One region of the Tatumella sp. UBA2305 genome, then DNA from elsewhere that is predicted to be linked to it. Evidence: predicted binding sites of a transcription regulator. Region 1 holds the regulator's gene; the other holds the start of a gene.

Region 1 (15,281 bases):
CGACATTTTTCATCTACTACATAAAAGTTCACTTATATGGCATTTCGCGTTAAACCGTTAACAACTGCAGGATGAAAAATTCAGTCGCATGAAGTTTCATCAAAGATATGTGGCTTAATTACCTGTTTATGCTCAATTTTACGTCAAAAAACTTCTCGTAACAGATTCCGGAAAAAAGACCTTAACATTTAATAAAATTCTGGATTAGAATGAATTTGGGGCTGACTGAAAGGTCAGATGTTATTTTTTAATTTTGTCCGTCTTTTTCAGGACATTTAACCTGTAACCTGACAACTATGCGTCTACTGATCACGCTTTTTATTCTGGCTGTAGCACAGCTTTTTTTCAATGTCGCAGAGGCATCGCCTCGAACCGCGGTAAATGCCACATTTCACAAAACCACCCGTAAAGCTGTCACCGAAGAGGATGCACGCCGCAAGCGAAGACCGATTAAGACGACCAGTAGTCGACATAAAACCCGTCAGCCCCTGATCCATCGGGTGAAACACTTCACCAGTCAGCGTAAAGTTAAACATAGTCGTACAACGAAAGAATCTCTTCATCTGGCAAAGAATCGCAGACATGAAACTAAAAAGTATGGCCGTCATCGCCCCGCAGCTATAAAAACGACGCGTCATCCATCCGCCACACTGGCCGCTATCCGGATGAGTAAACAGCATCGTTTGCGTTATCAGAAAGCCCGTGCGACCGCGATGGTTAAACTGATGGATCAACTCGGGAAGCCTTATCAGTGGGGAGGAACCTCTCCGCATACCGGATTTGACTGCAGTGGTCTGGTTTATTATGCCTATAAAGACCTGGTGAATTTCAAAATTCCCCGCACTGCGAATGAAATGTACCATCTGCGCGACGCAGCACCGGTAAAACGTGATGAGTTGGAAAAAGGTGACCTGGTGTTCTTCCGTATCCATCGTCACGGCGCAGCTGACCATGTTGGTGTCTACCTGGGTGATGGTAAATTTATTCAGTCACCTCGCACCGGTAAAGATATCCAGATTACTGCGTTAAGTAATGAATACTGGCAGCGTCACTATATTGGCGCACGTCGCATGATGACACCGAGCACCGTCCGTTAATTTTTCTTTCCCGCCCCGGAAAACAAACTGCACCTTAAACGCCGAGAGTAAGGTGCAGTTTTTTATACTGAGAGCAAGCTGCCTGACCCATCCCCCCTTTTCCCCAACGTTGCTTGCAGAATTGAGTCGCTGGTAACCTCTACCGCAGCAAAGTCACCGGCATTTCCCGACAACAAAAAAAACCGGCACCAGACTGACCCGGTGACCGGTCCTGACAACTTAACCACACAGGCTGGTCGTCGATGGCTGAACCTGTGCGCGACGATTAATGCAATATGGCCGTAAAACTGAAGGCCATAATCATCAGCAACGCTACGACAGTAGTTGTCAGTGCAAGCTTAAGATCAGTATCCATCAGAACTCCTTTAGGCACACTAAAAGTAGGGAGATAGTTATAATCCCACACTGGTGCGCAAAAATCTCGTTTTATTGTGGCAGCCTTGCTAGAATTGCCGGTCTTTGTTGCGCAAATTCCTCAGCTGCTGTTTTTTTACCGGTTGTCTTCCCCGGACTCTCCCCTGACCTCTGAGTTCCCATTAAGACTGGTCAGTAGAATGCTGAACTGACGCAAACGATTAACATATTAAAAATCAATATATTATTTTTTTAAAACCAGGAGTACTCACTGAATGGCAACTATTAAAGACGTGGCAAAGCGTGCAGGGGTTTCGACCACCACTGTGTCCCATGTCATTAATCAGACCCGTTTTGTTGCGGAAAACACACGGAAAGCGGTCTGGGAAGCGATAAACGAGTTGCACTACTCCCCCAGTGCTGTCGCCAGAAGCCTTAAAGTCAATAATACCAAGACGCTGGGCTTACTTTCGACAACACTCGAAGCCCCATATTTTGCCGAAATTATTGAAGCTATTGAAAAAAAATGCTTTGACCACGGCTATACCCTGATTTTGGGTAACGCCCACAACGATCTACAGAAGCAGCGGGCTTACCTGTCAATGATGGCGCGCAAACGCGTAGACGGGCTTCTGGTCATGTGTGCCGAATATCCGCAAGAGCTGCTGGATATGCTGGAAGAAAACCGCAATATTCCGATGGTGGTGATGGACTGGGGGGTGTCACGCGGAGACTTTACAGACACGGTGCTGGATAACGCGTTTCATGGCGGATACCTGGCAGGGCGTTACCTGATTGAGCGGGGTCATCGTGATATTGGTTGTATCCCGGGACAAATGGAAAGAAATACCGGAGGTGGCCGGCTGGCAGGTTTTCTGAAAGCTCTGGAAGAGGCGGGGATCACTCACCGTGAAGAATGGAGCGTCCAGGGGGATTTTGAACCCGAGTCTGGTTACAAGGCGATGCAGAAAATACTTGCGCAACCTCAGCTCCCGACTGCGGTATTCTGCGGCGGGGATATTATGGCCATGGGAGCCATTTGCGCTGCAGATGAACAGGGACTGCGGGTGCCCCAGGACATCTCCATTATTGGCTACGATAATGTGCGCAACTCTCGTTACTTCACGCCGGCACTCACAACCGTTCACCAGCCAAAAAGTGAATTAGGCGAAAAAGCGCTTGAGATGCTACTCGACCGCATAGTGAACAAACGCGAAGAACCTCAAACCATTGAAATCCATCCGACACTGATAGAACGTCGTTCGGTAAGCGACGGTCCGTTCCACGACTACCGGCGCTAACCACCTCAGTCACTCCCTGAGCCATTCCTGGTTCAGGGTGGCAGTATCTCCCAGGTACTCCAGGATCCAGCGTAAAGCCGGCGAAGTACGTTGTTCTGACCAACTCACGCAACATGGACTTTCCGGAAACGGAACGGGTAGTTTCAGTTCTTTCGCTTCTCCGCTCTCTAATAGCGGCCGTGCAAGGTGGCCGGGGACCATAGCCACACACAATCCTGCCCTTACGCAATCCAGACCAGTCTGCCAGTCCGGTACGGTCATCCGACGTTGGTTATCCAGAGTCCAGGTCATCCTTCGCGGTAATTCCCTTGAGGTATCCTCCATAACCAGTGATGGCCATGCACGAAGCTGCTCCTCGCCCGACTGAGATTCTCTTGCCAGGGGATGTCCGGCACTGACGATACAACGCCAGTTAAGACGTCCCATATCCTGGAACGCATAACGCCCGGCTACCGGGACCGCCTGAGTCGCCCCAATCGCCATATCAACGCGGCCTGCGGCTAATGCATCCCAGACCCCGTTAAACACCTCTTCATAGATATGCAATTCAACATCCGGGAAGTGTCGGTAAAAGTCGATGGTCAGTTGCTGCATTCTGGAACGTTTAACGATACAGTCCATCGCAATACTGAGTTCACCACGCCAGCCGTTTGCCAGTTGCTGGCACTGACGCCGGGTTTCCTGCATTTTTTTGATAATCCCCCGACCTTCGCGAACAAAATGTTCACCTGCGGCCGTCAGTATCACATCACGGTGCTGTCGCTCAAACAATGAGACTGCCAGCCACTCCTCCTGTTGTCGCACGGTATAACTGATGGCTGAGGGTACCCGGTGTAACTCTCTGGCTGCCGCACTAAAGCTACCATTCCTCGCCACTGCATCCACGACTTCGAGCGCATATTCTGACCACATAGCAACCTTTCAATATTTTTCACAGTTGGTTGCAAATAATAACGGTTCACAACCCTCCACGCACCCTTTTAAACTCTGGCGCAAATTTCCACGAGGAGGATCGATGCGTCATCCGGTAATCTTTTTAGTCTATCTGTCATTACTCAGTATGCTGGGTTTTCTGGCTACAGATATGTATCTGCCTGCTTTTGAGGCCATGAAACAGGATCTGAATACCGATTCAGGTGTGATTAGTGCCAGCCTGAGCCTGTTCCTTGCAGGGTTTGCCTGCGCTCAGTTATTCTGGGGCCCGCTGTCGGATAAAGTTGGCCGGAAACCCGTTCTGGTGACTGGTCTGGCAATATTTGCATTGAGCTGTCTGGCAATGCTGTGGGTATCCTCGCCACATGCGCTATTGGCGCTGAGATTTATCCAGGCCACCGGTGTCTGTGCTGCCGCCGTCAGTTGGCAATCCCTGGTACTGGATCACTATCCGGCATCCCGCAGTCAGAAGATTTTTGCCACTATAATGCCCATGGTCGCATTGTCGCCGGCGCTTGCTCCGTTACTTGGATCATGGTTGCTGGCACATTTTCACTGGCATTCAATATTTTTGGTATTAACTGTGCTGACCTGCGTGTTGATAATGGCTACCCTGCGCTTACCGACCAGGCCAACGGCAGTTTCCGGAGCAAAGGACTCTGTAACCCCGGGTTTTTTGAAGTTACTCTCGGTACGCCAATACAGTGGCAATGTGCTGATCTATTCAGCCTGCTCTGCCAGTTTCTTTGCCTGGCTAACCGGTTCACCCTTTATTCTATCCGGGCTGGGGCTGACTACCGGTGATATCGGGCTAAGCTATATCCCACAAACCCTGACGTTCCTTGCGGGTGGCTTTGGTTGTCGTGCTCTGCTTAACCGGTTCAGTGGTCGTCAACTGTTACCCTGGTTGCTGGCGCTTTATACAGTGAGTATCGCTGGTGTTGTCGCTGTGAGTTTCTTTAGCCAACCTCAGCTGTTCAGCCTGTTACTTCCCTTCTGCGGCATGGCAATGGCTAACGGGGCTATTTATCCTGTCGTCGTTTCTGCGGCGCTTCAGGTATTCCCCGACGCAAGCGGTAAGGCTGCTGCCCTACAGAACGCGTTGCAGCTGGGGTTATGCTTCGTGTTCAGTTTGCTGGTGTCTTATCATCTTTCACAGCCCTTACTGACAACCGCCACAGCAATGGGCGTCACCGTTTTTCTGGCCGGAGCCGGCTTTTGTCTTCAGTATCGTAAACCTCCCTGCCCTTAATTTCTCCCGCCGCTCGCACGGCGGGTTAATCCTGCTTTCACAATTAGCGCCCTAATCATCAGTCATTGAACATTCAGATTGCCGGGCATATAATCACTCTGGTGACAAATTTTCTATTATAAGTCACCGTGTATGCTGACTAATTTTGTTTGTGCTTTGTCTGCGCAACCGCATTTTTCGATATTTACTAGCACCTCTGTTTTGTCTTTACTTATAAATGCACGTTTTTTGTGAGTTTACTCACGAACCCACGAAAGTTGTCTATTCTTTCTTCAGGTTCAAATAGAACAGGTGATAAGAAGCGTATGAGTTCATCATGTGTAGCAGAAGTTAGCCTTAAGGAAGATCATTGGTACCGTATTGCCAGTGAAATGCTGTCGATGGCCGATATTGCTATCAATGGTGATCGCCCTTGGGATATTCAGGTAAAAAACCCTGATTTTTTTAAACGAGTTTTGCAGGAAGGCTCTCTGGGTTTAGGTGAGAGTTATATGGACGGCTGGTGGGAATGTGAACGGCTTGACCAGTTTTTTTATCGGGTATTGAAACATAAACTTGATAAACAATTGCCGCATCACTTTAAAGATACCCTTCGAATTGCTACAGCCCGTCTTAAGAATCTGCAATCTAAAAAACGCGCCTGGATAGTCGGTAAAGAACATTACGATCTGGGAAATGATCTGTTCAGCCTGATGCTCGATCCTTATATGCAGTATTCCTGTGGTTACTGGAAAGAGGCAACCACTCTGGAAGCCGCTCAGGAAGCGAAACTGGATATGATCTGCCGTAAGCTGCAACTTGAGCCAGGTATGACCCTGCTGGATATCGGTTGCGGCTGGGGTGGTTTATCCGAGTTCGCGGCGCGTCACTATGGTGTCAGTGTCCATGGTGTGACCATCTCTGCGGAACAGCAGAAAATGGCTCAGGAGCGGTGTAAAGGGCTGGATGTCACCATCCTGCTGCAGGATTACCGTGATCTGAATCTGAGCTTTGACCGGATTGTTTCTGTCGGGATGTTTGAACACGTAGGTCCGAAAAATTACGCGACCTATTTTGATGTTGTTAACCGCAATCTAAAACCGGACGGTATATTTTTACTTCACACCATTGGTTCTAATCATACAGATTTAAATGTTGACCCATGGATTGATAAATATATTTTCCCAAATGGTTGTTTGCCATCTGTCGCTCATATTGCGCAAACCAGCGAACCCCATTTTGTGATGGAAGACTGGCATAACATTGGTGTCGATTATGACAGGACACTGATGGCATGGTATGAGCGTTTCCTCGCCAGCTGGCCACAGCTGGAACATAACTATAATGAACGCTTTAAACGTATGTTTACCTACTATCTGAATGCCTGCGCCGGTGCGTTCCGCGCCCGTGACATTCAGCTTTGGCAGGTGGTGTTTACCCGCGGGGTAGATGGCGGTTTACGGGTCGCCCGTTAACCGTAACTGGATGGTGTAATACTGCATATAACCCGGAGCTTTTGCCTGCAAGACTCCGGGTTTGTTTATTAACGAATATTTATCAACTGGTTGCGATAAGGGGATTGAACTCAGACTGATTCTGCACCCTTCGCCATATCCCGCGCTGCCAGCACCCGCTCCACCGTGTCCACGATGGCCTGAGTCTGAGGATCAATTTCGATATTCACACGACCACCAATTTTTTTCTCGCCCAGTAATGTCCGTTCCAGGGTTTCAGGAATCAGATGAACGCAGAACTTATTCCCGACCACATCACCGACAGTCAGACTGCAACCATCAATTCCGACAAAACCTTTATGTAAAATATATTTAATTAATGAACTGTCCTGCAAACGGAACCAGACTTCACGATTATTTTCTGACTGAATTATTTTTGCTATTTCCGCCGTCGTCATAATGTGGCCTGACATCAGGTGCCCACCAATTTCATCAGAAAATCTGGCCGCCCTTTCAATATTGACCCGGCAACCCGGAGTAATATCATTCAGATTAGTGACACGCAGCGTTTCTTTTATCAGATCAAAGCTGACCAGATCATCACGAATCGAGGTCACGGTCAGACAACATCCGTTATGGGCCACGGAGGCACCAATCTCAAGTCCCTCCAGCCACTCCGCGGGAAACCTTAGTGTATGGGTGCGAAACAGTGGTTTTTCTTCAACAGCCACCACTTCTGCCGTCCCCTGCACAATACCTGTAAACATAATTAAACTCCCTCTGCATTTAGTCGCAGATTACCATAACCACTGGCGACTGTTTATCGATTAATGTGTCTTGATAATCATCAAAATAGTTTGTTTTGCCGGGTTGCTAACTTTTTTTACCTCGTTACACTAGGCGCAGATAAGGATTTATCTCCTCCCATGTTCCCTTTCTTAAACAGGTGTATTCGTGCAGAAGTATTTTACTGAGGCGCGTCAGCTTCTCGGGCTTGCTATTCCGGTTATACTGGCTCAGGTTGCTCAGACCGCTATGGGGTTTGTTGACACCATTATGGCCGGTTCCGTCAGTGCCACCGATATGGCCGCCGTCGCTATTGGTACCTCTATCTGGCTGCCTGTGATCCTGTTTGGACAAGGATTATTACTGGCCCTGACTCCGACGGTCGCCCAGCTTAATGGCTCCGGACGCAGGGACAAAATTATCTATCAGGTCCACCAGGCGTTATGGCTGGGGATTTTTTTGTCGGTGTTTACCATCATCCTCCTGTGGAATGCCGGGATATTCATTCGTTATATGCCAGACATCAATCCAGAACTGGCGGATAAAGCGGAACGCTACCTGCATGCTTTAATGTGGGGCGCTCCGGGCTATCTGCTGTTCCAGACCCTGCGTAATCAGTGTGAGGGTTTGTCAAAAACCAAGCCGGGGATGGTGCTGGGGTTTATCGGACTGTTATGTAATATTCCGCTTAACTATGTTTTTATCTATGGCCATCTGGGTATGCCAGCACTCGGCGGCGTGGGCTGTGGTGTTGCCACCGCCACAGTTTACTGGGTGATGTTCCTGATTATGCGTTTCTGGGTTAACCGGATGCCGGTTATGCGGGATATTCACCACGTCACCCAGCGCTCTGCCCCTGATTTTCAGATCCTCAAACGCTTAGTGGGTCTGGGTTTACCGGTAGCACTGGCACTTTTTTTTGAAGTCACGCTGTTTGCAGTGGTCGCGTTACTGGTCTCACCACTGGGAATTGTAGATGTCGCAGGTCACCAGATAGCGCTTAATTTCAGCTCAATGATGTTTGTACTGCCAATGTCTATGGGTGTTGCCGCCACCATCCGTGTCGGATACCGTTTAGGTCAGGGGGATGCTGCAGCAGCCAAAGTCGCCGCATGGACATCTCAGGGGGTCGGATTATCGCTGGCCAGTATTACCGCCATATGCACGGTGATTTTTCGGCACAAAATCGCCCTGCTGTATAACGACAACCCACAGGTCGTTCTGCTGGCAGCGCATCTGATGCTGCTGGCGGCAATTTACCAGTTTTCTGATAGTGTACAGGTCATTGGCAGTGGTATTTTACGCGGCTATAAAGATACCCGGGCTATCTTTTTTATCACACTGGTTTCCTACTGGGTGCTGGGGCTGCCTTTTGGTTATACGCTGGCGCTCACCAATATTCTGGTCCCGGCGATGGGACCGGCAGGATTTTGGTGCGGTTTTATTATCGGGCTCAGTGCCGCGGCGATAATGATGACCTGGCGAATCCTCCGTGTTCAGCGAATGCCGCAGGGGGTAATTTTACAACGGGCCGCCAGATAGTCGCCCGATGGCGGGTTTCACTTTCCGCCACTGATTAAATTTAGCGCGCTTAGCACAGTTGCTGTCCAGTTAGTCATAAAAAACAATTATTCTCCTTGCCAGTCACTGTTTGTGCCGTTAATATTCGTCCCCGCTGTCAGGCAGTCACTGGCAGCAAAAGCGTTCTTAGCTCAGTTGGTTAGAGCACCACCTTGACATGGTGGGGGTCGGTGGTTCGAGTCCACTAGAACGCACCAGTGCGTCCGTAGCTCAGTTGGTTAGAGCACCACCTTGACATGGTGGGGGTCGGTGGTTCGAGTCCACTCGGACGCACCATTTCGTTACGCGTTCTTAGCTCAGTTGGTTAGAGCACCACCTTGACATGGTGGGGGTCGGTGGTTCGAGTCCACTAGAACGCACCATTCTGCTTTATTCTTAAGTTCTATATCGCCCTTTCCCTTAACAATCTGATGTAAAGTCCCTTTTAACCACAATATCGGTTACTATAAGCCACTGTGTTTCAGGCTACCGCAAGGTCGCATCTGACTGCTTATGGAAAACCTCTATGTCGAAACGTCTGACCATCAAGGATATCGCCCGGCTAAGCGGCACGGGTAAATCGACGGTGTCGCGGGTACTTAACCATCAGGGCGATGTACATCCACAGACCCGGGAACGCATTGAAGCCGTGATCAGGGAACACCAGTTCGTGCCATCACGTTCTGCCCGTTCGATGCGGGTTAACGAAAGCCGGGTGATTGGGGTTATCCTCGCCAGACTGGATTCTGCCGCCGAAAATCAGGCAGTCAGTGCCATGTTGCCTCTGTTGTATCAGAATGGCTATGATGCCATTGTGCTGGAGAGCCGTTTCAGTACCGACAAAGTTTCCGAACATCTGCGGGTATTACAACGGCGTGAGGTTGACGGTGTTATTCTTTTTAGCTTCACTGGTTTAACCGCTGATATGCTCAGTGGCTGGCAGGATAAAATGGTACTGATGGTCCACCCCTGTGAAGGTTTCTCGTCGGTATGCTATGACGATGTGGGTGCAGTCAATCTGCTTGCCAGCCATCTTTATCAGCTGGGACACCGCACTATCAGCTACCTCGGGGTTACTGAAGATGATAAAACTACCGGTGGCGATCGCTACCGGGCCTACCTGAGCGCCTGTAAACGACTGAACCTCTCCCCTCACTTTGCGCTCGGCAGCCTGGATTACCACAGCGGTTATACCCTGGCCTCCAGTGTGTGCTCGTCGGGAACCAGTGCGGTCATTTGTGCCACAGACACTCTGGCACTCGGGGTGTATAAATATCTGCGGCAAAATCCAGACATCCATATCCAGGTTGCGGCTATCGGTAATACACCGTTATTGGGCTTTTTGTTTCCGGACGTAGTGATACTGGAATTTGGTTATGCCACCGCCGGCAAACTGGCTGCCAGACAGCTGATTTCCCACCTGACAAGGACGGTTCGGAGACAAAACTTTCTGCTGAAAGGTAAACTTATCTCTGATTCCTGAAGCTAAAATGCTGCGAATTTGTGATCAACATTCAGTTCCGGGAACGTTCCCGACACCTTTGGCAACAATTTGAATTATGCTTTTTCATGGCGAGGCCAGTCGGCCTGAAAATGTTTTCGTCAGGGACAACCATTAAGGATTTGCCATGAGCAAAGTGAAGCAGCAGGATATTGATAATCTTATTGAATTCCTGGGTGGCCGTGACAATATTGTCAGCGCCACCCACTGTATAACCCGTCTGAGATTAGTACTGAACGATCCCTCAAAGGCCAGTAGCCCTAACCTTGAATCACTGCCAATGGTCAAAGGCTGTTTTACCAATGCCGGACAGTTCCAGGTGGTGATTGGCCCTGAAGTGGATGATTATTATAAGGCGATGATGTCCACCCTGGGCCTGCAGGGAGCGGATCGTAATCAGCAACGTGAGGCAGCACGTAAAAATATGTCCTTAGGCGAACGCGCTTTATCGCATATCGCCGATATTTTCTTTCCGCTGCTCCCTGCCCTGATAAGCGGAGGTCTGATCCTTGGCTTCCGTAATGTCATTGGCGATATTCCGTTCGGTGACGGTAAAACTCTGGCGCAGTCCTCTCAGGTATGGCAGACCATCTATGACCTGTTATGGCTGCCAGGGGAAGCTATCTTTATGTTTTTACCGGTCGCCGTTTGCTGGTCTACCATGGTGAAAATGGGGGGTACTCCGGTACTGGGGATTATTCTCGGGATAACCCTGGTGTCTCCACAACTGATGAACTCTTATCAGTTAGGGCAGCACGCGGCTGAGGTGTGGAACTTTGGCTGGTTTACGGTCGAAAAAGTCGGCTATCAGGCGCAGGTTATTCCTTCGATTCTGGCAGGAATGGCTCTGGCCATTCTCGAACGTCAGTTGAAGCGTATTGTTCCCGCGTCACTCAACCTGGTGATTGTTCCGGTCACTTCATTACTGATAGCAATTCCTCTGGCACATGGCCTGATTGGTCCCTTCGGTCGTTTGCTGGGAGATGGCGTCGCTCATGCCGTGCAACTGGCAATGACCGGCAGTTTTGCCCCTATCGGCTCTGCACTGTTCGGTTTCCTGTATGCACCGCTGGTCATTACTGGTATCCACCAGACCACCCTGGCGATCGACATGCAGATGATTCAGAGTATGGGGGGTACACCAGTATGGCCTTTAATTGCGTTATCGAATATCGCCCAGGCCTCTGCTGTACTGGCGATGATCATTATCCGCCGTTCCCCTAAAGAGCGTTCTGTCTCGGTTCCGGCGGCCATTGCCGCTTACCTCGGAGTGACTGAGCCGGCCATGTATGGGGTAAATCTTAAATTCCGCTATCCGATGCTGTGCGCAATGATTGGTTCCGCGTTGGCCGCCCTATTCTGTGGCCTGAATCATGTGCTGGCCAATGGGATCGGAGTCGGTGGCTTGCCTGGCATCCTCTCTATTCAGCCTAAATTCTGGAGCGTCTATGCCATCGCGATGGTGATTGCGATCGCAGTACCACTGATCCTGACTCTGGTTATGGCCCGGATTCATTCCCGTAGAGAAATTAAAGCACAGGCGTCTGTTGCTACGCCGGTGACTGACTGATCATTTTGAAATAACAAGGCAGGTGCAGTCATGGAAAAACCATGGACACAGGACAAAGTCGTTTATCAGATTTACCCAAAGAGCTTCCAGGATACCACCGGCAATGGCATCGGTGACATTCCCGGCATTATCAGCCATCTGGATTATTTGCAGTTTCTTGGGGTTGATATTCTCTGGCTGACACCGGTCTACCCTTCACCCCAGGTCGACAATGGCTACGATGTTGCCGATTATTGTGCGATAGATCCGGTCTACGGAACCATGGACGATTTCGAACGCCTGGTCAGTGAAGCCCGGCTGCGTGGTATGTCAGTGATGATGGATATGGTGTTTAACCATACTTCGACCCGGCACCCCTGGTTTATTCAGGCATGTGACCCTGACAGTCCTTTCCACCCCTATTATATCTGGCGGGATTCCCCGCCGGACCAACCACCGACTAACTGGTTATCTAAGTTTGGTGGTCCGGCATGGCAATGGCAACCGGAATGCGGTCAGCATTATTTACACCTGTTTAGTCGTGAGCAGGCTGATCTCAATTGGGAACATCCTCCGGTCAGAAAGGCGCTGAAAGAAGTCTGTCGTTTCTGGGCAGCCAAAGGGGTGGACGCCCTGCGGCTGGATGTGGTGAATTTGATTTCCAAGCCACAGCAGTTCATAGATGATCCTGACGGGGATGGACGAAAATATTACACCGACGGTCCCCGGGTACATGAGTTTCTGCGGGAAATGAACCGGGATGTTTTTACACCGCTGAACCTGATTACCGTCGGAGAAATGTCTTCTACCACCCTCGAGCACTGTCAGCAGTATGCATCTCTGGATAACAGTGAACTGTCGATGGCGTTTAACTTTCATCACCTGAAAGTCGATTATCTGAATGGTGAGAAATGGACGCTGGCGAAACCCGATTTTGTGGCATTGAAAAAGCTGTTTGCGGACTGGCAACAGGGAATGCACCAGCGCGCAAATGGAGCCTTATTCTGGGGAAATCATGATCAACCCCGGGTTGTTTCACGTTTTGGCAATGACTCCTTAGAGTACCGTGAGATTTCGGCCAAAATGCTGGCCCTCGTGCTGTACGGCATGCAAGGCACTCCTTATCTTTATCAGGGGGAAGAAATTGGCATGACCAATGCCGGATTTACGGATATTCACCAGTACCGGGATGTAGAAAGTCTGAATATGTTCGATCTTCTGCTGAGTGGCGGTAAATCACTGCAGGAAACACTGGCCATTCTGGCATCCAAATCCCGCGATAACAGCCGGACACCAATGCAATGGGATAACAGCCACCATGCCGGCTTTACCAGGGGGACTCCATGGATTAGCTGTGTGGCCAACAGTACTGAAATTAACGTCGCGGACGCGCTGGCTGATCCGGAATCCATTATTTATACCTACCGTGAACTGATTCGTCTGCGTAAGCAACTTCCGGTTCTTCAGTTTGGTAATTATCAGGACCTCAGCCCTGCCTCCTCTGAACTCTGGAGTTACTCTCGTCAGTGGCAAGGTGATCAGTTGCTGGTCGTTGCTAACCTCACTGACCACATTATTGACTGGCTGCCTCCTGTCACTCCGGGTGATGGTGAATACCAGCTGATTGTCACCAATACTGACAAGACGCCTGCATCCCCGGAACTCTGTCAACTTAGCCCTTATCAGGCAACATGGTGGTTATTTACCCCGAAGAAAAACCATTAAACGCCCTCTGGCACTGCCGGCAGCCCGTTAAACTCACGGGTTGTCGGCGCTACTCTGCCCCGGAGAGAAGTCAGAAAATAGTCGTCTGCCCCCCCTTATTCTGGCTCCTGACCCCGGGCCGGCAACACCAGGGTTAATCTGACTCTCTGTTGCGCAATATCATTCTTTGTCCCTTCAGTCAGCCTTCTCTCCGATTTCTGTTTGGTTTCCGCTCACTTAGTGACTATAATAATCCCGTTGTCCACTTGAACGGTGTCCGCGAATAACGTGATAAGAGTATTAACGGCTGAAGTTTGCGCAACATCTTTTTCTGATCTTCCTGTGTGTAATGCAGTCTCTTACGCATTACCCTCCTTTTATCTCTCTTATTTTCGTATTCGCCCCTGTGAGTTTGTGCTGTCCAGGACCCAATTTCGTGCCGCTGGCGAGCCTCGCCGGCGGTCTTTAGTATTCTCATCCATTACAACTTATAGATAACCCGTCATGAAAAAAACCAAAATCGTCTGTACCATCGGTCCAAAAACTGAATCTGAAGAGATGCTGACCCGCCTGCTGGATGCGGGTATGAATGTGATGCGTCTGAATTTTTCCCATGGTGATTACGCTGAACACGGACAGCGTATTGCTAACCTGCGCGCGGTTGTGGGTAAAACCCAACACAGTGCCGCTATTCTGCTGGATACCAAAGGCCCTGAAATCCGCACTATGAAACTGGAAGGCGGAAATGATGTGTCGTTACAGGCTGGTCAGACTTTCACTTTTACTACCGATCAGACTGTGATTGGTAATAATCAACAGGTCGCGGTCACCTATCCTGGTTTTGCTGCTGATCTGGTTGTTGGAAATACTGTTCTGGTCGATGACGGTTTGCTGGGCATGGAAGTGATCTCCGTCACCGAACAAACTGTGGTCTGTAAAGTACTGAACAATGGTGATCTGGGGGAAAATAAAGGGGTTAACCTGCCCGGCGTTTCTATCCAGTTACCGGCACTGGCCGAAAAAGATAAACGTGACCTTATTTTTGGTTGTGAGCAGGGCGTTGATTTTGTTGCTGCCTCGTTTATTCGTAAACGTTCCGATGTGCTGGATATTCGCGAACACCTGAAACAACATGGCGGCGAAAATATCCAGATCATCTCTAAAATCGAAAATCAGGAAGGTCTGAATAACTTCGATGAAATTCTCGAAGCATCAGATGGGATTATGGTCGCCAGGGGTGACCTTGGGGTAGAAATTCCGGTCGAAGAAGTTATCTTCGCTCAGAAAATGATGATCAAAAAATGTAATAAAGCGCGCAAAGTGGTTATCACTGCCACTCAGATGCTGGATTCAATGATTAAGAACCCGCGTCCGACCCGTGCTGAAGCCGGTGACGTGGCCAACGCCATTCTCGATGGCACAGATGCCGTAATGTTGTCAGGGGAGAGTGCCAAGGGTAAATATCCTCTTGAAGCCGTTACTATTATGGCCACGATTTGTGACCGGACCGATCGTGTGATGGGCAGTCGCATCGATACCCTGCACGACAGTCACAAGTTGCGCATTACCGAAGCAGTCTGCCGTGGTGCCGTCGAAACAGCTGAAAAACTGGAGTCATCGCTGATTATTGTCGCCACTCAAGGCGGAAAATCGGCGAAATCTATCCGGAAATATTTCCCTGCGGCGACGATTCTGGCACTGACGACTAATGAAACCACTGCCCGTCAGTTGTTAGTGACTAAGGGTGTTGAAACCCACGTGGTGAAAGAAATTGCCTCTACTGATGACTTTTACCGTATTGGCAAAGAAAT
Region 2 (15,281 bases), on a different contig from region 1:
GTGTGGTTGTTAGAACAGCCACAACAGCAGAATAATAACCAATGCCAGCAGGATAACCAGCCAGCTACGGGGTATACGTGACCAGTAACTGGCTGGCGCCGGCGCGGGAATATCGGCAGTCAGTGGCTGGGGATTGGCCACGGACTCTTTTTTCCCGGCCAGAATCAACTGTTCTGCCCGTAAACGAAACAAACGATGCAACACATCCTGAGCCTGAACTTCAGTCAGAGGTTGGGTAGCGACTGAAGGGAATTGCTGCTCGCAGTAACCTGTCAGATGCTGAACCTCTGTTTCTGATGGCGGTTGTTTCAGCGATTTTAACAACGCCGGTAATGTTAGCGGCGGAGTCTGGCTAAGGGTAAGTAATGCAATTCTGGCCTGCAGATACTGGTTCATCAGTGGATAAAATCGCGATGGAATCGGATCACCATTTTTTAATGAAATCAGGCTGAACAGCTGTTGCCAGACAGCCGACGGAGAACCGCCACCGGAAATGGTTAGTTTAATCACCTGTTGTTGCAAATTCTGATGTTCAGCCGGAAGCAATGTACGATCAGTCGTGCGTATTTGTTGCGGCTGTGGAATATCCATCTGACCGTTTTGCAGCATGGTTAGTACCTGTTGCAACTGGGGCTGGGTCAGTGAGCTCAGCACGGTCTGGCCAAAATTCTGGCGGATAAAATGACTCACGGCCTGACGATTATTTCCTACCGGCAGCAAGTCTGTCAGTTGCTGGAGCAGAATTCTGGCTGAACGGGCATTTTGTTCCTGGATAAGCCGTCCGGTCAGCCATTGCTCTGCGGCGGGAAAGTGACTGGAAAGCAGTTCATTATCATGCTTTACCCCCGACTGATGGCGGATACCTGCCCATAGCTCAGCCGGCTTCAGGGAACTGATGGCCATAATCCGAACAATAATACGTTCCAGCGCAGTTCGCTGGGCAGTCGTCAGTGCAGCCGGTGACGCAGGAGTTTGGGTTTCCCGTGAATGGGCAGGAGGCGTTGTTTCGCCAGTGACCCCGGATGGGCCGCGGAGTGGTTGCATGACAAACATTCCAGCAAGTAGAGAAAATTCAGCCCGGGGTTAGCCGGAGTATCAGCCAGTATGATAACAATCCCCCTGAGAAATCCCAAGGGATAAGCAGGGAGATTTAGTTAAACATATAACAGAAAGTGGCTAACGGGACAGATTTTGTCCGGCCCCGGGGCCGAGCGGAGTTCGTAGCCGCTGAGCGAGCACTACTCCGGCCAGAGTTAATATGCCGCCTATCCAGTGCCAGCTATGTAATTTCTCATGCAGAAATATAATCGCGATAATGGCGGTAAACACCGGAGAAAGGTTAAGAAAAATGCTGGCTGTATTGGCGCCCAGACGGACGACCCCCTGAATCCATAGCCACGGGGCCACGACGGAGGCAGGAATAGCAGCATAAAGCACCAGCGGAATGCTACGAGCGGTTAAGGCAATATTCGGGGTGAGTAAAAAGCCCGGAATGAGCAGCAATACTGCAAACAGGATCTGAACGTACAGGCTTTGCCACTGTGGCAGATTCATCGACCAGCGTTTGGTGAGCACGCCATACAACGCATAGGCCGCAGCAGCAACAATCATCATCAGCTCTCCGCTGCCTAATCCATGAGTAAACAACTGTTGTGGGTGGCCCTGACTGATAAGCCAGGTGAGTCCGGAAAAGGAAAGAATTGCGCCAAACACGATACCCAGTGTCGGTGTCAGTCGCAGTATAAACAGGCTAAAAATAATCGTGAGTAACGGAATACTGGCGACAATAATCCCAATAAACAGGGCGCTGACTGTTCGTGCCGCGTAATAGGCCAGGCTCTGATACAACACCATTCCCAACGCCCCCAGAATCAACAGTTTCAACCATTCACGTGACAGCGCTGTACGGTTACGGATCACTGAAGGTAAAACGAATGGCGTCAATATCACTAACGCAATAATCCAGCGATAAAAGGATATCGACTCCGGAGTTATCACCCCTACCGTCAGTTTGCTGACAATAGAGTTGATCGCCCAGATAATCACGGCGCCGAGGGGGAACAAAAAATTCATAACCAGTCCTTCAACAGAATATCAGTGCAGTCTCCCGGGCATGACCGCCTTAGAGTGTTTAACAGAGTCGGTTAAGATGACGGACAAGAGACACTAAGGCAAGCGATTCACCGCACAAACGCCGGATGTTTTCCGGCAGGCTTTATGACAGAATATCTCTATAATTCCGGTTCAACAGGACTAAGTCAGTGAAAATTGTTGTTGATGAAAATATGCCGTATGCCCGCGAATTGTTCAGCCGGCTCGGCGATGTGATTGCGGTGCCAGGACGAACACTCTCTTCATCAGAACTGCGCAGTGCAGATGCATTAATGGTTCGTTCGGTTACCCGGGTGAATCACTCGTTGCTGGAAGGGACCCCGGTGCGTTTTGTCGGTACCGCGACGGCTGGACAGGATCATATCAACACTGCGGATTTACAGGCACAGGGGGTGGCTTTTTCGGCAGCGCCAGGTTGTAACGCTATAGCGGTGGTCGAATATGTGTTCTCGGCATTGCTCGCTCTGGCCGAACGAGACGGTTTTCTGTTGACGGATCGTACTGTCGGTATTGTCGGGGCGGGTAACGTCGGTGGGCGGTTACAGCGCCGACTGGATGCGGCAGGCATTAAAACGCTGATTTGCGATCCACCCCGCGCTGATCGTGGTGATGAAGGCGAGTTTCATTCGCTGGAAACGTTGGTGCGTGAAGCGGATGTTCTGACGTTCCACACGCCATTATTCAAAGACGGACCTTATAAAACTCTGCACCTGGCGGATCAGGCGCTGCTGGAGCAACTCACTGAAGGCACTATTTTGATTAATGCCTGCCGTGGTCCGGTGGTAGATAACCAGGCACTGCTGAGTGTTCTGGAGAATCGTCAGGACCTCTCGGTGGTACTGGATGTCTGGGAACCCGAACCTGAGTTATCGTTAGCGTTGCTGGACAAGGTGGATATCGCTACGGCACATATTGCCGGCTATACCCTGGAAGGGAAAGCCCGCGGAACGACCCAGGTTTTTGAAGCATGGTCAGCCTTTATCGGTCAGCCACAACAAGTCCCCTTAGCTGAGTTACTGCCCGTCCCGGATATTCGCCAGGTGACGCTGCGGGGAGAATGTGATCAGGCAATGCTAAAACGTCTGGCACATCTGGTGTATGATGTGCGCCGTGATGATGCCTTGTTACGCGCAGTTGCTGATAAGCCAGGGGAATTTGACCGCCTGCGTAAGCAGTATTGGGAACGCCGGGAATGGTCCTCTTTACAGCTGGATTGCGACAATGCAGACACCGCAGAAAAACTACGCTTACTGGGTTTTAATGCAAAGTTTACCGGTGATTGCTGAGTTTTTTGGTTATCACTACCTCTTGTTCAGGCGGTGGATCTCACCGCTTTATTTTTTGTTTTCTGGAGTAAACCAACATGTCTGACGGCTGGAATATCGCTCTCTTAGGAGCCACTGGTGCAGTGGGAAGTGCTGTACTGGAGTTGTTGACGGAGCGTCAGTTCCCGGTTGGTGAGTTATTCTTATTAGCCAGCGAAAATAGTGCCGGAGAGTCGGTGCGGGTGGACGGAAAAAACCATCTGGTACGTTCTGCCACAGACTTTGACTGGGCACAGGCGCAGCTGGCTTTTTTCGTGGCCGGCAGTGAAGCTTCCGCACAATACGCTGAGCAGGCAGCCAGCGCCGGGTGTCTGGTTATTGACAGTAGCCCGTTGTTTGCCCTGGAGCCAGATGTGCCACTGGTTATCGCTGAGGTGAATCCTCAGGTATTAGCCGATTACCGAAACCGTAATATCGTCAGTGTGGCGGATAATCTGGTCAGCCAGTTGTTATGTGCGATTAAGCCACTGGCGGATGCGGCAGGAGTCGGTCGTATACAGGTCACTAACCTGATATCGGTCTCCAGTCACGGTAAAGCCGCGGTGGACGGGTTGGCAGGCGAAAGTGCTCGCTTGCTCAATGGTGTACCGGTTGATGAACATTATTTTGGACGACAGCTGGCGTTTAATCTGCTGCCATTACTGCCGGATGAGCAGGGAAGTGTGGCGGCAGATCGCCGGCTGGTGGATCAGGTTCGCAAAATCCTGCAGGACGAAGGATTGCCGGTATCGGTCAGTTCCGTCCAGGCCCCCGTGTTTTACGGTAATGCCCAGAGCGTGCAGCTGGAATGCCTCAGACCATACTCGGCGGATGAAGCACGCAATGATCTGGCTGTGTCCGGAGATATTCTGTTGAGCGATGAGGGTGAGTTTCCGACCCCGGTGAGTGATGCGACCGGAAGCGGTCAGTTGTGCATTGGATCGTTACATAATGATTACGGGATCCCTGAGCAACTGCAATTCTGGTCAGTGGCCGACAATATTCGTTTTGGCGGAGCATTAATGGCAGTGAAAGTTGCTGAACGGCTGGTGCAGGAGTATCTGTAACCATGTCTGAAGTGAAGACACGTAAGCTGGCACTGGGTATCGAATATGACGGCAGCAGTTATTACGGCTGGCAGCGCCAGCCAGAGGTCCGGAGTGTGCAGGGATATCTGGAGCGGGCATTAACTACCGTGGCTAACCATGAGGTTAATGTCTTTTGTGCCGGCCGTACTGATGCGGGTGTGCATGGCACCGGTCAGGTGGTTCATTTTGAAACCAGTGTACAGCGACCGGACAGTGCCTGGACTTTGGGGGTAAATGCCAATTTACCCAAAGACATTGCAGTACGCTGGGTGAAAGAAGTCGCCGATGATTTTCATGCCCGGTTTAGTGCGACTGCACGGCGCTATCGCTATATTATTTATAATCAGCGGCTGCGTCCGGCAATCCTCGGTCAGGGAATCACTCATTTTTATCATCCGCTGGATGAGGCTGCCATGCACCGTGCAGCGCAGAGCTTATTAGGCGAAAATGATTTTACTTCATTTCGTGCGGTACATTGCCAGTCCAAAACCCCGTGGAGAAACATCAGTCATATTCATGTCTGGCGCCAGGGGGCCTTTGTGATTGTCGATATTAAAGCCAATGCATTTGTACATCATATGGTGCGCAATATTGTCGGCAGTCTGCTGGAAGTAGGTTGTGGTAACCAGCAGGAGTCATGGATGGCGGAATTACTGGCAGCAAAAGACCGTAAACTGGCGGCAGCTACTGCCAGGGCGGAAGGTTTGTATCTGGTCTCGGTGGATTATCCGGCGAAGTTCGAACTGCCGGATGTCGAGCCTGGCCCGTTATTTCTGACCGGCGATGATTTATTTTCAGGTAAAGGATAAGCATTCATGGAGTACATCCAATTTATTATTGATTTTATTCTGCACATTGATGTTCACCTGGCGCGGTTGGTCGCGGATTACGGAGTCTGGGTTTATGCCATTTTGTTCCTGATCATTTTTTGTGAAACAGGTCTGGTGGTGACTCCGTTCCTGCCGGGCGACTCTCTGCTATTTGTCGGGGGGGCACTGGCGGCACTCCCGGGCAATGATTTAAATATTCATTTGCTTGCGCTGTGTATTATCGTTGCCGCTATCGCAGGAGATGCCGTCAACTACACTATCGGCCGGTTGTTTGGCGGTAAACTGTTCAGCCGGGAAGATTCAAAAATCTTTCGCCGTAGCTATCTGGATAAAACCCACGCATTTTATGCAAAGCACGGTGGCAAAACGATTATTCTGGCGCGTTTCATCCCGATCATTCGGACCTTCGCGCCATTTGTGGCCGGAATGGGTAAAATGTCTTACCGCCACTTTGCATTATTTAACATCGCCGGGGCGATTGCCTGGGTTGTGTTGTTCAGCTATGCCGGTTACCTGTTTGGTGATTTACCGGTAGTGCAGAAGAATCTTAATTTGCTGATTGTTGCTATTATTGTTATTTCGGTCTTGCCCGGCATTATCGAAGTCTTGCGGCATCGCAGACAGGCAGCACGGAAAAATTAGTTTTTCCTGCAGGCCTCAGACGGTTAAACCAGATTTTTATCCACAGTGTGGGCGGGTTGTGGTTTAATGGGCGTCATTTACCGGCTGCTGGATAAAAATCCAGCAGAAATAAAACAACTGGATAACCCAGGTTCAAACAGAAAGGTCATCAATGAGCTGGATTGAACGCATTCTTAATAAAAGTAATGTTACCCCAACGCGTAAAGCGAGTATTCCTGAAGGGGTTTGGACGAAATGTGATAGCTGTGGCCAGGTGCTCTATCGCGCGGAGTTAGAACGGAATCTCGAAGTCTGCCCTAAATGCGATCATCACATGCGTATGCATGCCCGTGATCGTTTAGCGTCATTTATGGACCAGGGGACGACAGTTGAACTGGGCAGTGAGCTGGAACCTAAAGATGTTCTGAAGTTCCGCGATCAGAAAAAATACAAAGATCGTCTGCTGGCCGCACAAAAAAGTACCGGCGAGAAAGATGCACTGATCGTCATGAAAGGTGAGTTGCATGGTATGCCAGTAGTGGCTGCCGCGTTTGAATTCTCCTTTATGGGCGGCTCAATGGGCTCTGTAGTGGGAGCGCGTTTTATTCGTGCAGCAGAGCAGGCTCTGGAAGATAATTGTCCTCTGATCTGTTTCTCTGCCAGTGGTGGCGCGCGTATGCAGGAAGCACTGATGTCGCTGATGCAGATGGCTAAAACCAGTGCTGCGTTGGCAAAACTGCGTGAGCGCGGTCTGCCGTACATTTCGGTACTCACCGATCCTACGATGGGTGGAGTTTCTGCCAGTTTTGCGATGCTGGGCGATTTAAATGTTGCTGAACCCAAAGCACTGATTGGTTTTGCCGGCCCGCGGGTTATCGAACAGACGGTCCGTGAAAAATTACCTCCTGGCTTCCAGCGCAGTGAGTTTTTGATTGAGAAAGGGGCGATTGATATGATTATTCGCCGTCCTGAAATCCGTTTCAAAATCGCCGGATTACTGGCAAAAATGATGAATCTGCCGGCACCTTTGCATGACGGTATTCAGTCTGAACCTGAGACTGAAACGGAACATGACGAGACCTGACAGTAATGATAAAGACGCTTTAGGGCGTCTTTTATTTATGCACTGTAATGATATCAACGGGACACATGGAAAATCTTCACCTACCGCAGGCCACGTCTCCTCTTGCTACGTGGCTGACTTATCTGGAAAACCTGCACAGCCAGGCGATTGACCTGGGCCTTGAGCGTGTACGCCGTGTGGCCTCTGAGCTTAATTTGTTAAAACCGGCACCGTTTGTTTTCACGGTGGCCGGCACCAACGGTAAAGGGACCACCTGCCGTACTCTTGAAACATTACTTATCGCAGCGGGTTACCGCGTCGGTGTGTATAGCTCACCCCACCTGGTTCGGTATACCGAACGGGTGCGTATTCAGTCTCAGGAACTCAATGAGGCGGAGCATACTGCCAGTTTCGCTTTTCTTAATCAGGGGCGCGGTGAAACTTCACTGACCTACTTTGAATTCAGTACTCTCTCGGCTTTATACCTGTTTCGCGAAGCGAATCTGGATGTGGTTATCCTTGAGGTTGGGCTCGGGGGACGCCTGGATGCCACCAATATCGTGGATGCTGATGTGGCGGTTGTGACCAGCATCGCCCTGGATCATACCGACTGGTTAGGACCAGACCGTGAGAGTATTGGCCGGGAGAAAGCCGGTATTTTTCGTCAGGGCAAACCCGCCGTGGTCGGAGACCCGGACATGCCAGCCTCGATTGGCCGCGTTGCGGCAGATAAAGGTGCTGTCCTGTTGCAACGGGATCACCAGTGGTCCTATCATGAAAAGGGTGTTGTCTGGGATTTCCGTGATATTCAGGGAGAACTGCAGCAGTTGCCGGTACCGAAGGTGCCACTGCCTAATGCCGCCACTGCGCTGGCTGCATTAAGGGTATCGGGATTACAGGTCAGCGAAGCCTGTATCCGCGAGAATTTACCTAATGCTGAATTGCCAGGCCGTTTTCAGACCATCAGCGAATATCCGCGGGTGATTCTGGATGTAGCTCATAATCCTCATGCGGCAGCCTACCTGGCATCGAGATTAGCGACTTTACCTGAGACTGGTAAGGTGCATGCGGTGCTGGGAATGTTGCATGATAAAGATATTGCCGGAACACTGGCTGAACTTATCAGTCAGGTGGATTACTGGTATTGTGCGCCGCTTGAAGGCCCGCGCGGAGCCAGTGCTGAAGAATTAGTCGTCCATTTACCACAGGCGGCCAGTTTCGCCTCGGTAGACGAAGCGTGGTATGCGGCAAAGCTGCAGGCTGACGCGCAGGATATCATTCTGGTTTGCGGCTCCTTCCATACGGTAGCGCATGTGATGACGTCTATCTCAGGGGAGAGAGGAAGTGGCGAGTAAATTTCAGAATCGCTTAGTGGGTACCGTTATTCTGGTGGCTATCGGGGTTATTGTGTTACCCGGGCTGCTTGACGGTAAGAAGAAACACTATAAAGAGGAATTTGCAGCAATCCCTCTGGTGCCTAAACCGGGTGACCAGCAGGATAATGATCTGGTACCCCCGGTGACGCAACCACTCACCGGACATACCGCAACGGCTCCGGGTACGGCAACGACGCCACCTGGTGGTGAAAACAGCGCTACTGACACCCCGGGTAACAGCGCTGATACCTCCCGGCAGAGCAGTGCAGACGCGCAGCCTCAGTCACAACAGACGCAGCAGCAGGCGCAGAATGATGCTGCCGCACGGCAACAGGAAGAGGCTCGCCAGAAGCAGGCCCAACAGGCCCGTCAACAGGCTGAACGTGAAGCCAGCCAGGCTCAGGCCCGTGCTCAGCGTCTGGCCAGTGAAGCGGCAGCCAAAGCTAAAGCTAAACAGGCTCAGGCCGAAAAAGAACGTCAGCGCGCACTGGAAGCACTGAATGATCAGCCCGCAACACAGCCCTCTGCCCCTGCAGCGGAAACGAAGGCGGATGCACCGACCGGTCAGGCTTATGTTATCCAGCTCGGAGCACTGAAAAATGCGGCTAAAGTGACTGAAATTGTGACAGAGCTAAGGGCGTCAGGTTTTCGGGCTTACTCAATACCGGCGACACCCGTTCAGGGCCAGATCAATCGCATACAGGTGGGGCCAGACAATTCGAAGAGTCGCCTGCAATCGCAGATTGAACAGTTGAAAAGTAAAACCGGCCTGAGTGGAGTTGTCAGGCCATATACCGTGCGGTAATGGCAGCCTTTCGTTACACTGTCAGATTGCGTTTTCAATAAAACTTATGAAAATCAATCTTTTACTTAGCTAAACTTACAGGGGCAATGAAACGAAATTTTCATTGCCCTTTTTCTCTGCAGTCGGGGGAAAACGGTACGCAAACGTTTTCTTTTTCTGTTAAAATGCGCCCCGAACAGATTGCAGAAGGGATCACTGTTGCACCGGAAGAGCTCATGAACTGGATTGATTACGTCATAATCGGGATTGTCGGATTTTCGGCTTTAGTTAGTCTGATCAGAGGATTTGTGCGGGAAGCCTTATCTTTAGTCACCTGGGGATGTGCTTTTTTTGTTGCCAGTCACTATTTTTCTTATCTGGCAGTCTGGTTCACCGGGTTTGAAGAACCCATGGTACGTAATGGTGTAGCAATAGCCGCGCTGTTTATTGCGACGCTGATTGTCGGCGCGATTGTCAATTATGTGATTGGATCGCTGGTTGAAAAAACCGGACTATCCGGCACTGACCGTGTACTGGGTGTTTGTTTCGGAGCATTACGAGGGGTGTTGATTGTTTCAGCTATCCTGTTTTTTCTTGATACATTCACCGGGTTTTCTAAAAGTACGGACTGGTCACAATCGCAGCTGGTTCCGCAATTCAGCTACATCATCAGATGGTTTTTTGACTATTTACAGAGCACGTCGAGTTTTTTACCCCGGTCATAAGGCAGGGGAGATACGGCTTTAATGAGGAAATGACAACATGTGCGGTATTGTCGGTATCACCGGATTTCTGCCGGTCAACCAGTCTATTTACGATGCATTAACGGTATTACAGCACCGCGGCCAGGACGCGGCGGGGATCTGCACCATTGATGCGATGAACTGCTTCCGCCTGCGGAAAGCAAACGGACTGGTGAGCGATGTGTTTGAAGCACGTCATATGCAGCGCTTACAGGGGAATATGGGGATTGGCCATGTTCGTTACCCGACAGCAGGAAGCTCAAGTGCCTCTGAAGCCCAGCCTTTTTACGTAAACTCTCCTTACGGCATTACGCTGGCACACAACGGAAATCTGACCAACGCCCATGAACTGCGCTCACGCTTATTTGAGTATGGTCGTCGTCATGTGAATACCACCTCAGACTCAGAAGTGCTGTTGAATGTTTTTGCCCAGGAACTCGATCGTTTTCAGGTCTATCCGTTAACGGCAGAAAATATTTTTGCCGCCGTAGAATCACTACATACTCTGGTTCGCGGGGCCTATGCAGTGGTATCGATGATTATTGGCCACGGTATGGTGGCTTTCCGTGACCCGAATGGCATTCGTCCTTTGGTACTGGGTAAACGTGTATTGCCGGATGAACGTACTGAATATATGGTTGCGTCTGAAAGTGTTGCGCTGGATACCTTAGGCTTTGAGTTTATACGCGATGTAGCACCGGGTGAAGCCGTCTATATCACCGAGCAGGGTGAACTTTCTACCCGGCAGTGCGCGGCGAACCCGAAAAGTCATCCGTGCTTGTTTGAGTACGTTTATTTCGCGCGTCCTGACTCATTTATCGATAAAATTTCGGTGTACAGTGCCCGTGTTCGAATGGGGACTAAACTGGGTGAGAAGATTGCCCGTGAGTGGGAAGACCTGGATATTGATGTGGTTATTCCAATCCCGGAAACCTCTACCGATGTCGCGTTGGAAATTGCCCGTATTCTGGATAAACCTTATCGCCAGGGGTTCGTTAAAAACCGTTATGTCGGCCGGACCTTTATTATGCCCGGACAGCAGATGCGTCGCAGTGCAGTTCGCCGTAAGCTGAATGCAAACCGTGCCGAATTCCGTGATAAGAATGTGTTGCTGGTTGATGACTCCATTGTCCGTGGCACTACCTCGGAGCAGATTATTGAAATGGCCCGTGAAGCCGGAGCGAAGAAAGTGTATCTGGCTTCAGCGGCACCGGAAGTTCGTTTCCCTAACGTCTATGGCATCGATATGCCCAGTGTTACGGAACTGATTGCTCACGGGCGTGAAGTTGATGAAATCTGCCACCTGATTAAAGCGGATGCATTAATTTTCCAGGATCTGAATGATCTTATCGACGCCGTACGTGAAGAAAATCCGGATATCACAGAGTTTGACTGCTCGGTGTTTGATGGAATCTATGTCACTAAAGATGTTGATCAAGGCTATCTGGATTATTTACAGTCACTGCGCAACGATGATGCTCAGGCAGTTGCCAGACAAAATGAAGTCGAAAATCTGGAATTGCATAACGAAGGTTAAACTTCCTGCAATGACAGAAAAAACACAGGGCGGATTTTCCGCCCTGTGTTTTTTGGAATTCTGTTCGCCTCAATGCCCCGTCACACGTTATTATGCTGGTTTTTAGTGCACCTCCCGGAGCAGGTTATGAAAAGACTCATTGTTGGTTTATCAGGAGCCAGCGGCGTTATTTACGGTATTCGTCTGTTAGAGGTACTGAAAGATCTGCCGCAGGTGGAAACCCATTTAGTCATGAGTCAGTCTGCCCGTCAGACACTAGCCATGGAAAGTGATATCAGCGTGCGGGAAGTCCAGGCGCTGGCAGATGTGGTGCACGATAATCGTGATATAGGCGCCAGTATCTCTTCCGGTTCATTTAAGACTGATGGTATGGCCCTGCTGCCTTGTTCAATGAAGACACTGTCAGGAATTGTACACAGCTACAGTGACAATTTGCTGACCAGGGCGGCGGATGTGGTGCTCAAAGAGCGGCGGACACTGGTACTCGGGGTACGTGAAACGCCTTTACACCTGGGGCACCTGAGAATGATGACGACCGCCGCAGAGATGGGGGCGATTATTATGCCGCCGGTGCCCGCGTTTTACCATCGCCCGCAAAATGTCATGGATATTGTCGACCAGACAGTTAACCGGATAATTGACCAGTTTAACATTGAGCTGCCAGAGGACTTATTTGCCCGCTGGCAGGGCAAGAACGGAATTGAGTCTGCACTAAAATGATTCACAGGCCGGTAATGGCACCAAAATGGTGCCTTTTGTGCAGCATGGTGGTGCATTGCCCCGGGCAGCTAAACACAGAGTGTAGTGTGGAAGGTGTTTAATTCGTGGCAAAATAAAGTATTGGTCGTTTTTGGACTTTTTCAGGTAAGGTGATGCTGCCTGGCACGAAAAGTGCTAAAGAATTTGTGAACACACAACATTCATTACTCAACACTATAAAAATATCAACCTGAGGGCAGTCTATGAAAAAGCGAGTATTAGCTCTTTCTCTAATGTTGGCAATTTCCAGCGTTGGCAGTGTATTTGCTGCAATTCCCAAAACGCTGCGTATCGGTACCGACCCAACGTATCCGCCCTTTGAGTCAAAAGATTCCAGTGGCAAACTGGTGGGCTTTGACATTGATCTGACAAACGAAATTTGTGCGCGTATCCACACTAAGTGTACCTATGTGGAAGGTGACTTTGACGGACTGATTCCGTCACTGCAGGCCAATAAAATTGATGCCATCATCTCCTCGTTATCTATCACCGAGAAGCGTGAGAAACAGATCGCATTTTCAGAAAAACTGTATGCGGCGAACTCCCGACTGGTGGCGGTGAAAGGTTCTACCCTGCAGCCGACAGTGGCATCGCTGAAAGGTAAAAGTATTGGGGTAGAGCAGGGAACTACTCAGGAAACCTATGCTAACGAATACTGGCGTCCACAGGGAGTCAATGTTGTTTCTTACTCCGGGCAGGATCAGGTGTATCAGGATCTGCATGCCGGACGTATCGATGCCGCTTTCCAGGATGAAGTGCAGGCCGAAGAAGGCTTCCTGAAAAGCCCTGTAGGGAAGGGTTACGCCTTTGCGGGCCCTGCGGTTAAAGATGAGAAAATCTTTGGTGTAGGAACTGGAATGGGAATGCGCAAAAGTGACACAGATCTGAAGGCTGCAGTGGATAAAGCTTTTGAGTCTATGCGTAAGGACGGAACTTACGACAAACTGGCGAAAAAATATTTCGACTTTAATGTCTACGGCGATTAATGCGCCGCGAGCTGCCCGCCGCCAGTGGCGGGCAGTGGTTGTCTCTTTTGTTGCAGGAATTGTTTAATGCTCTATGGATATACCGACGTCATTATGAAAGGCGCGCTGGTAACGATTGAACTGGCAATCAGTTCTGTGGTTCTGGCGGTTATTTTGGGACTGATAGGCGCCGGAGCCAAACTTTCAAAAAGCACAATCTTACGATCTGTGTTCGGTTTATATACCACCATTATTCGTGGCATCCCCGATCTGGTGTTGATGCTGCTTATCTATTACGGCCTGCAGATCGCTCTTAATCAGTTTACTGACCTGATCGGTTGGGATCAGATTGATATCGATCCCATGGCGGCCGGGATTATCACCATCGGCTTTATCTACGGCGCTTATTTTACCGAGACGTTCCGTGGGGCTTTCCTGTCAGTCCCTAAGGGGCAGACGGAAGCAGCTACGGCTTATGGCATGACCAGTTCTCAGGTATTTCGTCGGGTGTTATTTCCGTTAATGATGCGTTTCGCACTGCCTGCCATAGGTAACAACTGGCAGGTGATTCTAAAAGCGACTGCATTAGTGTCATTACTTGGCCTGGAAGATGTGATTAAAGCGACGCAACTGGCAGGTAAAAGCACCTGGCAGCCGTTCTACTTCGCGATTGTCGCCGGAGTCATCTATCTGTTCTTTACCACAGTCTCCAATGGTGTGTTGTGGTGGCTGGAACGCCGCTATTCAGTTGGGGTGAAAAAGGCCGAATTATGATTGATATTATTCACGATTATTGGCAGTCACTGCTCTGGACGGACGGCTACCGGTTTACCGGCGTTGCGGTAACACTCTGGCTGTTAATTTTGTCCGTAGTGATTGGTGGAGTGATGGCCGTCATACTGGCAATTGCGCGGGTGTCATCGAACCGTTTTATTAGTACTCCGGTATGGATTTTTACCTATGTTTTTCGTGGTACCCCCTTGTATGTACAGCTATTGGTGTTTTACACCGGAATGTATACCCTGGAAGTGGTGAAAGGCAATGAGTTGCTGAATGCCTTCTTCCGTAGCGGTATGAACTGTACCTTACTGGCATTTGCACTGAATACCTGCGCTTATACCACCGAGGTCTTTGCCGGAGCTATTCGTTCTGTACCACACGGTGAAATTGAAGCCGCGCGGGCTTATGGTTTTTCCCGTTTTAAAATGTATCGTTGTATCATTCTTCCTGCAGCGCTGCGTATTGCACTGCCGGCATACAGTAACGAAGTTATACTGATGTTGCACTCCACATCACTGGCGTTTACCGCCACGGTGCCCGACGTTCTGAAAATAGCCAGAGACATTAATGCCGCGACATATCAGCCTTTTACTGCGTTTGGTATTGCTGCGATTATTTATCTGGTCATTTCCTATGGTCTGATTACCCTGTTCCGTATGGCCGAGCGTCGCTGGCTGCCACATGTTAAATCCTGATCCCGCTGAGTAAAAATATGGCTGAAATAAAATTAAGTGTGACAGAACTCCACAAACGTTATGGAGAACATGAGGTTCTCAAGGGAGTTTCATTACAGGCTGCGGCTGGTGATGTGATTAGTATTATCGGATCTTCCGGATCCGGTAAGAGTACGTTTTTACGCTGTATTAATTTTCTGGAAAAACCCAGCGAGGGCACGATTGCGCTGAACAAAGAAAATATTAATCTGGTGCGTGACAAAGATGGCCAGCTTAAGGTGGCCGATAAAGAACAATTGCGGAAATTACGCACCCGTCTGACCATGGTGTTCCAGCACTTCAACCTGTGGAGTCACATGACCGTGCTGGAAAACGTGATGGAAGCTCCGGTTCATGTTCTGGGAATCAGCAAGCAGGAAGCCCGTGAACGGGCAATTAAGTATCTGGATAAAGTCGGTATTGATGAAAGGGCACGGGCGAAATATCCGGTGCATCTGTCAGGTGGTCAACAGCAGCGCGTATCCATTGCCAGGGCGCTGGCGATGGAGCCTGAGGTTCTGTTATTCGATGAACCGACATCAGCGCTTGACCCTGAACTGGTGGGCGAAGTGCTGCGAATTATGCAGCAACTCGCTGAAGAGGGGA

The links. The regulator PurR, encoded in region 1, represses purine synthesis genes. The targets are predictions, from matches to a motif close to CANGCAAACGTTTGCNTG.
Region 2: the regulator PurR is predicted to act here: its motif matches at 9,336-9,353, upstream of cvpA (colicin V production protein).

Annotation. Positions count from the first base shown of each region.
Region 1 is NZ_DDVT01000015.1:613,190-628,470, forward strand. Features, by position in the region: gene B3Z23_RS09235 (C40 family peptidase) at 297-1,097, shown strand; gene B3Z23_RS09240 (YnhF family membrane protein) at 1,363-1,452, opposite strand; gene purR (HTH-type transcriptional repressor PurR) at 1,727-2,752, shown strand; gene punR (DNA-binding transcriptional activator PunR) at 2,762-3,664, opposite strand; gene punC (purine nucleoside transporter PunC) at 3,768-4,937, shown strand; gene cfa (cyclopropane fatty acyl phospholipid synthase) at 5,243-6,391, shown strand; gene B3Z23_RS09265 (riboflavin synthase subunit alpha) at 6,502-7,137, opposite strand; gene B3Z23_RS09270 (MATE family efflux transporter) at 7,325-8,698, shown strand; tRNA gene B3Z23_RS09275 (tRNA-Val) at 8,858-8,934, shown strand; tRNA gene B3Z23_RS09280 (tRNA-Val) at 8,937-9,013, shown strand; tRNA gene B3Z23_RS09285 (tRNA-Val) at 9,023-9,099, shown strand; gene treR (trehalose operon repressor TreR) at 9,243-10,199, shown strand; gene treB (PTS trehalose transporter subunit IIBC) at 10,345-11,787, shown strand; gene B3Z23_RS09300 (alpha,alpha-phosphotrehalase) at 11,818-13,491, shown strand; gene pykF (pyruvate kinase PykF) at 13,975-15,281, shown strand, end outside.
Region 2 is NZ_DDVT01000003.1:93,360-108,640, reverse strand. Features, by position in the region: gene B3Z23_RS01785 (rhodanese-like domain-containing protein) at 1-13, shown strand, start outside; gene flk (flagella biosynthesis regulator Flk) at 10-1,044, opposite strand; gene B3Z23_RS01775 (DMT family transporter) at 1,177-2,073, opposite strand; gene pdxB (4-phosphoerythronate dehydrogenase PdxB) at 2,262-3,398, shown strand; gene B3Z23_RS01765 (aspartate-semialdehyde dehydrogenase) at 3,476-4,483, shown strand; gene truA (tRNA pseudouridine(38-40) synthase TruA) at 4,486-5,313, shown strand; gene B3Z23_RS01755 (DedA family protein) at 5,320-5,976, shown strand; gene accD (acetyl-CoA carboxylase, carboxyltransferase subunit beta) at 6,128-7,039, shown strand; gene folC (bifunctional tetrahydrofolate synthase/dihydrofolate synthase) at 7,105-8,373, shown strand; gene dedD (cell division protein DedD) at 8,363-9,199, shown strand; gene cvpA (colicin V production protein) at 9,415-9,903, shown strand; gene purF (amidophosphoribosyltransferase) at 9,941-11,458, shown strand; gene B3Z23_RS01725 (UbiX family flavin prenyltransferase) at 11,585-12,178, shown strand; gene B3Z23_RS01720 (lysine/arginine/ornithine ABC transporter substrate-binding protein) at 12,421-13,203, shown strand; gene hisQ (histidine ABC transporter permease HisQ) at 13,270-13,956, shown strand; gene B3Z23_RS01710 (ABC transporter permease) at 13,953-14,657, shown strand; gene hisP (histidine ABC transporter ATP-binding protein HisP) at 14,675-15,281, shown strand, end outside.